DNA from 3 places in the Sphingopyxis sp. EG6 genome. Region 3 is predicted to be linked to each of the others. Evidence: predicted binding sites of a transcription regulator. Region 3 holds the regulator's gene; each other region holds the start of a gene.
The links. Region 3 encodes LexA, which represses DNA repair genes until DNA is damaged. Its sites were predicted from a motif close to GTTCCNCNCTTGTTCT; they were not measured.
Positions count from the first base shown of each region.

Region 1: a site for LexA is predicted at 894-909, ahead of SPYCW_RS09860 (S24 family peptidase). Genes of this name have one in related genera too.
Region 2: a site for LexA is predicted at 1,362-1,377, ahead of SPYCW_RS10140 (DUF7146 domain-containing protein). Genes of this name have one in related genera too.

Region 1 is NZ_AP017603.1:2,012,271-2,014,534, reverse strand. It holds gene SPYCW_RS19290 (thermonuclease family protein) at 1-167, opposite strand, end outside; gene SPYCW_RS09860 (S24 family peptidase) at 179-823, opposite strand; gene SPYCW_RS09850 (WYL domain-containing protein) at 1,233-2,105, shown strand; gene SPYCW_RS09845 (BrxA family protein) at 2,102-2,264, shown strand, end outside.
Region 2 is NZ_AP017603.1:2,064,724-2,066,987, forward strand. It holds gene SPYCW_RS10135 (bifunctional class I SAM-dependent methyltransferase/DEAD/DEAH box helicase) at 1-268, opposite strand, end outside; gene SPYCW_RS10140 (DUF7146 domain-containing protein) at 372-1,280, opposite strand; gene SPYCW_RS10145 (lytic transglycosylase domain-containing protein) at 1,408-2,067, shown strand; gene SPYCW_RS18990 (DUF5818 domain-containing protein) at 2,101-2,264, shown strand, end outside.
Region 3 is NZ_AP017603.1:1,890,239-1,892,502, forward strand. It holds gene SPYCW_RS09270 (molybdopterin molybdotransferase MoeA) at 1-719, shown strand, start outside; gene lexA (transcriptional repressor LexA) at 786-1,469, shown strand; gene SPYCW_RS09280 (ComEC/Rec2 family competence protein) at 1,423-2,264, opposite strand, start outside.

The DNA.
Region 1 (2,264 bases), 120 kb from region 3:
TGGTTGGTCCGGCATGTTCCGTCCATTTCGCGCGCTGCAATCCCGGCGATGCGGACATGGGGGCCTTCGGCGCACCATATGGGCCCGTCGCCATCCCAGATATGCGTGGGTGTGCAGGTAAAGGTCTGGCCGGCAGCGACGATCGAGGCAGCGAGGAGGGCAAGCATTGGCGAGCTACCTAGCGAAGCGCGCGGCCGAACCAAAGCACGCGGCCGACAATATTGATCGTCCGCTTCTCCAGTCCGCGCCAACTGGGATAGGCCGGATTGTCGCTGAGCACCGAGACCCGCTTGCCTTGCGGCTCGATTGCGACCCGCTTGACGCTGAGCATGTCGTCCATGCGCAGCACATAGATCCCGTCGCGCAGCCGCGACTGTCCATCGTTGAGATCGACCATGACTTCATCGCCGTCATGCAGCGTTGGCTCCATCGAATCCCCGTGCACGGCGATGATCGAAAGGCTCGTCGCCTTGCTTGCGGTCAGACGGCGCAGCCACTTCTCGTCGAACCCGAACTGCGCGCATTTGGATTCCATTTCGGCCAAAGCGCCGTGCCCTGCCGAGGCTTCGACATCGAGAACCGGGACATGGACCAGTTCGACGACCGGGCCGGATCGCCGCTCGGGCGCACCGAGGATCTTCTCGTCTACTCCGAAGAAGCGGGCGAGCACGGAGCGGTCCTGCTCGTCCAGTTGCCGGGGACTGCCGCGACGGATGTATTGCTGGATGTAGGCCGCGTTGCGTCCAAGAAGGCGGGAGATCGAGGAGTAATTACAGCCTCGTTGCTGGATCAGATCGTCCAGGGCTTTGCGTGCATCTTCCATCGCTGCAGGTCCTATCGCATCCGTCTAGGAAATTCGATCCTAGACTCTAGGAAGCCTTCCTAATAAGAACAGAACAAGAACACAAGCGGAAAGCGAGTCGAAGGCGATGGAGCTCCTGGACCAGATCGAGGGCTATTTGGCGCGAAGTGGTACGAAGGCCAGCATGTTTGGTAGGCAGGCCGTCGGGGACCCCCGTTTCGTGCAGGATCTGCGCGGAGGGCGTCGACCCAGGCGCGAGACAACGCAACGTGTCCTTAATTTTCTCGCGTCTACAGAGGGAGTTGCATCCACGCGCTCGGATCATGTTGACGTGTTGGCGGATTAGATTCGCATTGCTTTAATTACATCCGTCCAGTAGGTGTGCCCATACAGAAACTGGTCAGTCCAGCTTTTGTGGGGGCTACGGGGCATGGACGTCGAATCAGGATTACGAAGAGGGGTCGAGAGCAGGCTGGAATTCATCGAATTCCGGTTGTTCTGGGAAGGCCACGTAAACCGAAGCGACATCGTCGAGACATTCGGGGTTTCGATCAATCAGGCGTCAGCCGATCTCAACAGATATCTGGGCCTGGCCGAGACCAACATGGTCTACGACAAGAGCGCCCGGACCTATGTGCGAAGCTCTTCCTTCAAGCCAATCTTCCATAAGCCTGACGCCGAGCGGTATCTCACCCAGATCCGGTCGATATCTGACGGGATCATTACTCCTGACGATGCCTGGATCGGCAGCGTTCCGGGGTTTGCTTGCGCGCCAACACCTGCCCGCGGTGTGTCTGCCCCCATTCTCCGGGCGGTCGTGACCGCGATCAAGCGCAAGGAAGCACTCGAAGTCCTTTATCAATCGATGTCCTCGCCGGATCCGTCCTGGCGCTGGATCGCGCCGCATGCCTTGGTCTTTGACGGGTTCAGATGGCACGCCCGGGCCCACTGCGTCCGTAGCGGTGAATTCAAGGACTTCGTCCTGTCCCGCATCGGTGAAACGCGGGCGAGCAAGGCTTCCGATGCCGCAGCTTCGCGAGATGTCGATTGGCATTGTGACGTTGACCTTATCATCGCCCCCCACCCCGATCTTAGCGTTGGTCAACGAAAGGCAATCGAACTCGATTACGCCATGGATCGGGGCAGGGCGACGATTCCGGTCAAGCGCGCGCTCCTGTACTACGCACTAAAGCGCCTTGGGCTCGACACGGACCCGTCGGCTCGGCCACCTCAAGATCAGCAAATTGTTCTTTTGAACGCGGACCAGGTGGTGGCTCATAACGCGGGGGGAGCCAACCGATGATCCGAAAAACGAGCAGCTCAAAATATCGGATGTCTTTTGGTACGGGAGGTCTCTTCCTGAACGAGAGTGTTGCCATCGCGCGTCTCTATCAGGAGCTCGGCGACTGGACTGCGGTCAAGAAAGCTGCGGGCGAGCAGGGCGTCATACCATTCCGCAAGC
Region 2 (2,264 bases), 170 kb from region 3:
CGGCAGCGCTGGATGGCATCGTGAGAGATAATTCAGTTGCCTGCGCCAAGAATAGCACCTGCGCCAATTCAAGTGCGGCATGGGCATCGCGTATGGACCAGCGTCCTTCGGCGTCGCTACCGCCGAAGTGATCTGCCATTGTTGTATTCACAGTGAGCCGTGAAATTGCTTGATCGGCAGCGAGCCGCGCGGCCAGTGCCCTCGCCGCCGCCAACACTTTCGGCTCGGCGGGATCGGAGAATGCAAAAGCGGTATTTGCGTGTGACATGAGAGACCTCCTGAAGAGGCCCTGGGTTTGTCCGGGTGTCCGTTCGGATGGATCCGCCCGGGGGCCTCAAAAGGCCTCAAGCCCGCTTTCCTCTCACCGACATTCAGACCGCAGCTCGGACTGAGCGCATGAGCACATCATTCCAGTCGTCGCCGGTTAGCTCCGGACGCCTGGTGACAATCAGCCGCCCTTCGCAAGCGTAGGCATCTCGCGCACGCTCTTCGGCAAGGCGCCCGCCCGCATCATTGTCGACAAAGAGATACAGCTGGCGCACAGATTCCGGGATTGTGGCCAAGCCGAAGCGTTCGTTTCCCAGCGTCGCCCAGCAGGGAACATTGAACATTTGCATCGCTGAGAGGGCCGTTTCGTTTCCTTCTGCGAGGCCAAGGCGTCCGCCATCCGGGTACGCGAAACGCACCGCGCCAGAACCGGGTCTACCTAACGCACGCCTGGGCTGATCGAAAGAAGCCAAGCTGGTTTTGTCCAGGTCAAGGAAGGAGCGGTGCAGCGCCCGAATTCCGGCATCATTGCGCACGGCCGCCACCATCGCGGGTAGAAACCGGACAGCACCCTTTGGCCCCAGCGGCATACGCGGGTGGAAACGCAGCTCCGGCGAAGAAATCGTGATGCCTCTGGACACGAGGTACTTCTCGGCGGGGCTGCCAGCGATGGTCGACGCCTCACGCCAGAGCCTCAGCGCATTCCGATTGGCGACTTCCTCGCGCGGTTCGGCCACGATCGGACCACTCGTGCCATCGAACAGGTCCGCAATTCGTATTCCGAGCCCGGCCATGGCTTCTATCACTGCCTCGTTCGTGCAGCCGGCAAAGCAATGAACGAGGATTGCGCGCTTTCCGAGTGTGATGCTTAGCGAAGGAGTGCGGTCGTCGTGGGCCGGGCAGCAGCACATTCCGCGCGAACGCGACCAAACACCGCCCAACTGCTCGACTATCTTGCGCGCGCGGGTTTCCAATTGCCCGCCTTGGAATTGGGATGATCGGTGTTGGCGCATGGGGGCATCTCCATCGTAACGTGCCTCCACCCGCGCAGCCTCCGCTCTGCGTCGCTGACGTTTCATTTTCCTACATCAGATGTTCTATATATGTTCTTTCCCGATTCGACCACTAAAGGATTCGGGAATGAGACTGAAATCGGCAGTAGCCGCAGTAGCAACAGCAGGACTTGGGTTCGTCCTCCCCGCCCACGCGCAGGAGTCGGAAGCCCCTCAGATGACAGTTGCCTCGGAGTTGACGACCGACGGCTTCCGCGTTGCAGAAGGAACCGATGGCTTTCGTCTCGTCGAACATGGCATTTGGAGAAAGCCTCCAACGGCCTCGTCCGAGCCGCCGGCTACCGATGCGGGTCGAACCTATCTGCCCTATCGATATCCAAAGCCCCAAGACAGCGCGCCATCGGGCTTCCGTCGGGCAAGCTACCTTCCTCATGTTTACGCTGCTGAGGCTCAATACTCGCTACCAAGCGGCCTTCTCGACGCTCTTGTATGGACGGAATCACGATATAATCCCATGGCCGTCAGCAAGGCTGGCGCCGCAGGTTTGGGCCAATTGATGCCAGGGACAGCGCGGGACCTTGGCGTTTCAAATCGCTTCGATCCCAAGGCGAACATCTTGGGTGCGGCCCGATACCTACGCCAGATGCTGGACAAGTTCGGGGTGGTTCATCTGGCCCTCGCTGCCTACAACGCAGGTCCAGGAGCCGTCGAGCGCGCAGGCGGTATTCCTCGCAATGGCGAGACGCCGGCCTATGTGCGCGAAGTGCTGCGCCATTGGCGTTTTTGAACGGGGGACGTTGTGAGCGCGGGTCGGATACGAGTGTCAGGAACGCTAAGCGGTGGCAGACGCGGAATGATCCTGACTACCACTTCTGACGATGTCTGGATTATCGAAGGCGATGATGTTCGTGAGGACTTCATTGGATATACAGTGACCGTTGAAGGCGTTGTCGCGGGCATGGATCGGATACGCGCCGACTGGCT
Region 3 (2,264 bases):
CCGCCGCGGCGATGAGCGGTGCGGGCCAGCTCGCGGTCGGGCGCCGCCCGCGCGTTGCGATCCTGACCACGGGAGACGAACTCGTCCAAGCGGGGCGACCGCTCGCCCCGGGCCAGATCCCCGACAGCAACAGCCCGATGCTCGCCGCGATGCTCGCAGGCGAACCCGCTATCGTCAGCCTGCCGCATCACGTCCGCGACGACCGCGCGATACTTGCCAAGCTTTTGAAAGAGTTGGCGCGACGTCACGACGTCATCGTCACCGTCGGCGGCGCGTCGGTCGGCGATCATGATCATGTCCGCGGCGCGCTGGCGGACGCGGGCGGGACCATCGATTTCTGGAAGATCGCGATGCGCCCCGGCAAGCCGTTGATCGCCGGAACGATCGGCGACGCCCTGCTGCTCGGCCTGCCCGGCAACCCGTCGTCGGCGTTCGTCACCGCGACTTTGTTCCTTCTTCCCCTCGTCCGCCATCTCGCCGGCGCGCGCGATCCCTTGCCTGCGATCCACCAAGCGCCGCTCGCAATCGCGTTGGACGGCGGCGGCGCGCGCCGCGACTATCTGCGTGCGCGACTCGAGAGGGGCCGTCTCACCCCGCTGATCGGCCAGGACAGCGGCAGGACGTCGCCGCTCGCCGCCGCCAACGCGCTGCTGATCCGCGAGATCGCGGCCCCGCCGCGCGAGGCGGGCGCCATGGCGGATTATATCGTCATCGCTTGACAAGTTCCGCTCTGTTCCACTATCGTTCTCATTATGTCCGGTTCTGGTCCCGACGGAGGATGATCGATGTTGACCGCCAAGCAGCATGAACTGCTTCACTTCATTCAGCAAAAGCTTGATGCGGGCGGCATTTCGCCGTCGTTCGAGGAGATGAAGGAAGCGCTCGGACTGAAGTCGAAATCGGGTATACATCGCCTGATAAGTGCCTTGGAAGAAAGGGGCTTCCTCCGCCGCCTGCCCAACCGCGCCCGCGCGCTCGAGGTGATCAAACTCCCCGAAGGCAGCAAGCCCGCCGTGGGCAATGATCGCGACAATGTCGTCCCGCTGCGCAAGCCCGCTCCCGCGATGCGCCCGATCGCCGCGAACGACATCGTCGAGGTGCCGCTGCACGGCAAGATCGCCGCGGGCGTCCCGATCGAAGCATTCGAGGATTACAACAATCTCGCCGTGCCCGCCGCGCTGCTCGGCGCGGGCGAACATTATGCGCTCGAAGTGTCGGGCGACTCGATGGTCGAGGCCGGGATTTTCGACGGCGACTACGCACTGATCCAGAAAGCCAGCACCGCGCGCGAGGGCGACATCGTCGTTGCGCTCGTCGACGGGCAGGACGCGACGCTCAAATTTTTCCGCCGCGAAGGCCCGATGATCCGGCTCGATCCCGCGAACAGCGCCTACGAACCGCAGCGCTACCCCGCCGAGCGCGTCATCGTGCAAGGGCGCTTGTCGGGATTGCTTCGTCGTTACCACTAAGCTGTTGCGGGCGGCGCCACGGATGCCCGTCGCCCGCGCGCAGCGTGGCGACCGCGGTGGGTCGGTCGCCCAGATAGAGCGCCAGCCCGCCGGTTTCGGCCAGGCTGTCGCGATCAATCGTCATCCAGCGTCCGGCGCACTCGCGCGGTAACCAGCGGTCGCTGATCACGACATCAGCGGCGGCGCAGGCGGCGGCCATATCGGCGCCCTCGATCCGATCACGCCCGCGCGATGCCAGGATGACGCGCCGCGCTGCGCCCTCACCGTGACTCCAGCGGCAGAAATCGCGATTGCATTCGACATGGTCGAGCTCGGCCAGCGCCGCCAGCGGCGTATCGATCCCCGCCGCCTCGGACAGCGTATCACGAACATAATCGCCCGCACGGTCGCGCAGCAGCGCATAGCCGCCATCGGGCAGCGCCGCGGCGATATGCTTGCCATCGCCGGTCACCAACAGATCGGGACGCGGCTGGGCGAGCAGCGCCGCCATGCCGATCGCTACCGGGATCAGCCCCGCCCGGCGCCAGCGCGTTTGCCAGAGCAGAAACCACAACCCGCCGAACACCGTGATCGCAAAACCCCATGGCGGAAACACAGGTAGCGTAGCGACGGCGCCTGGGGCAGAGGCCACCCAATGCGCCAATCCAATCAGTGCGTTAAGGGCTTCTTCGGCAATCCACCAGAAAGGCGCGCCAATACCGATGCTGTCGAACAGCAGCGCCAAGGCTTCGGCGGGCATGATGACAAAGGTCGTCAGCGGGATCGCGACCACATTGGCGAGCGCGCCATAGAGGC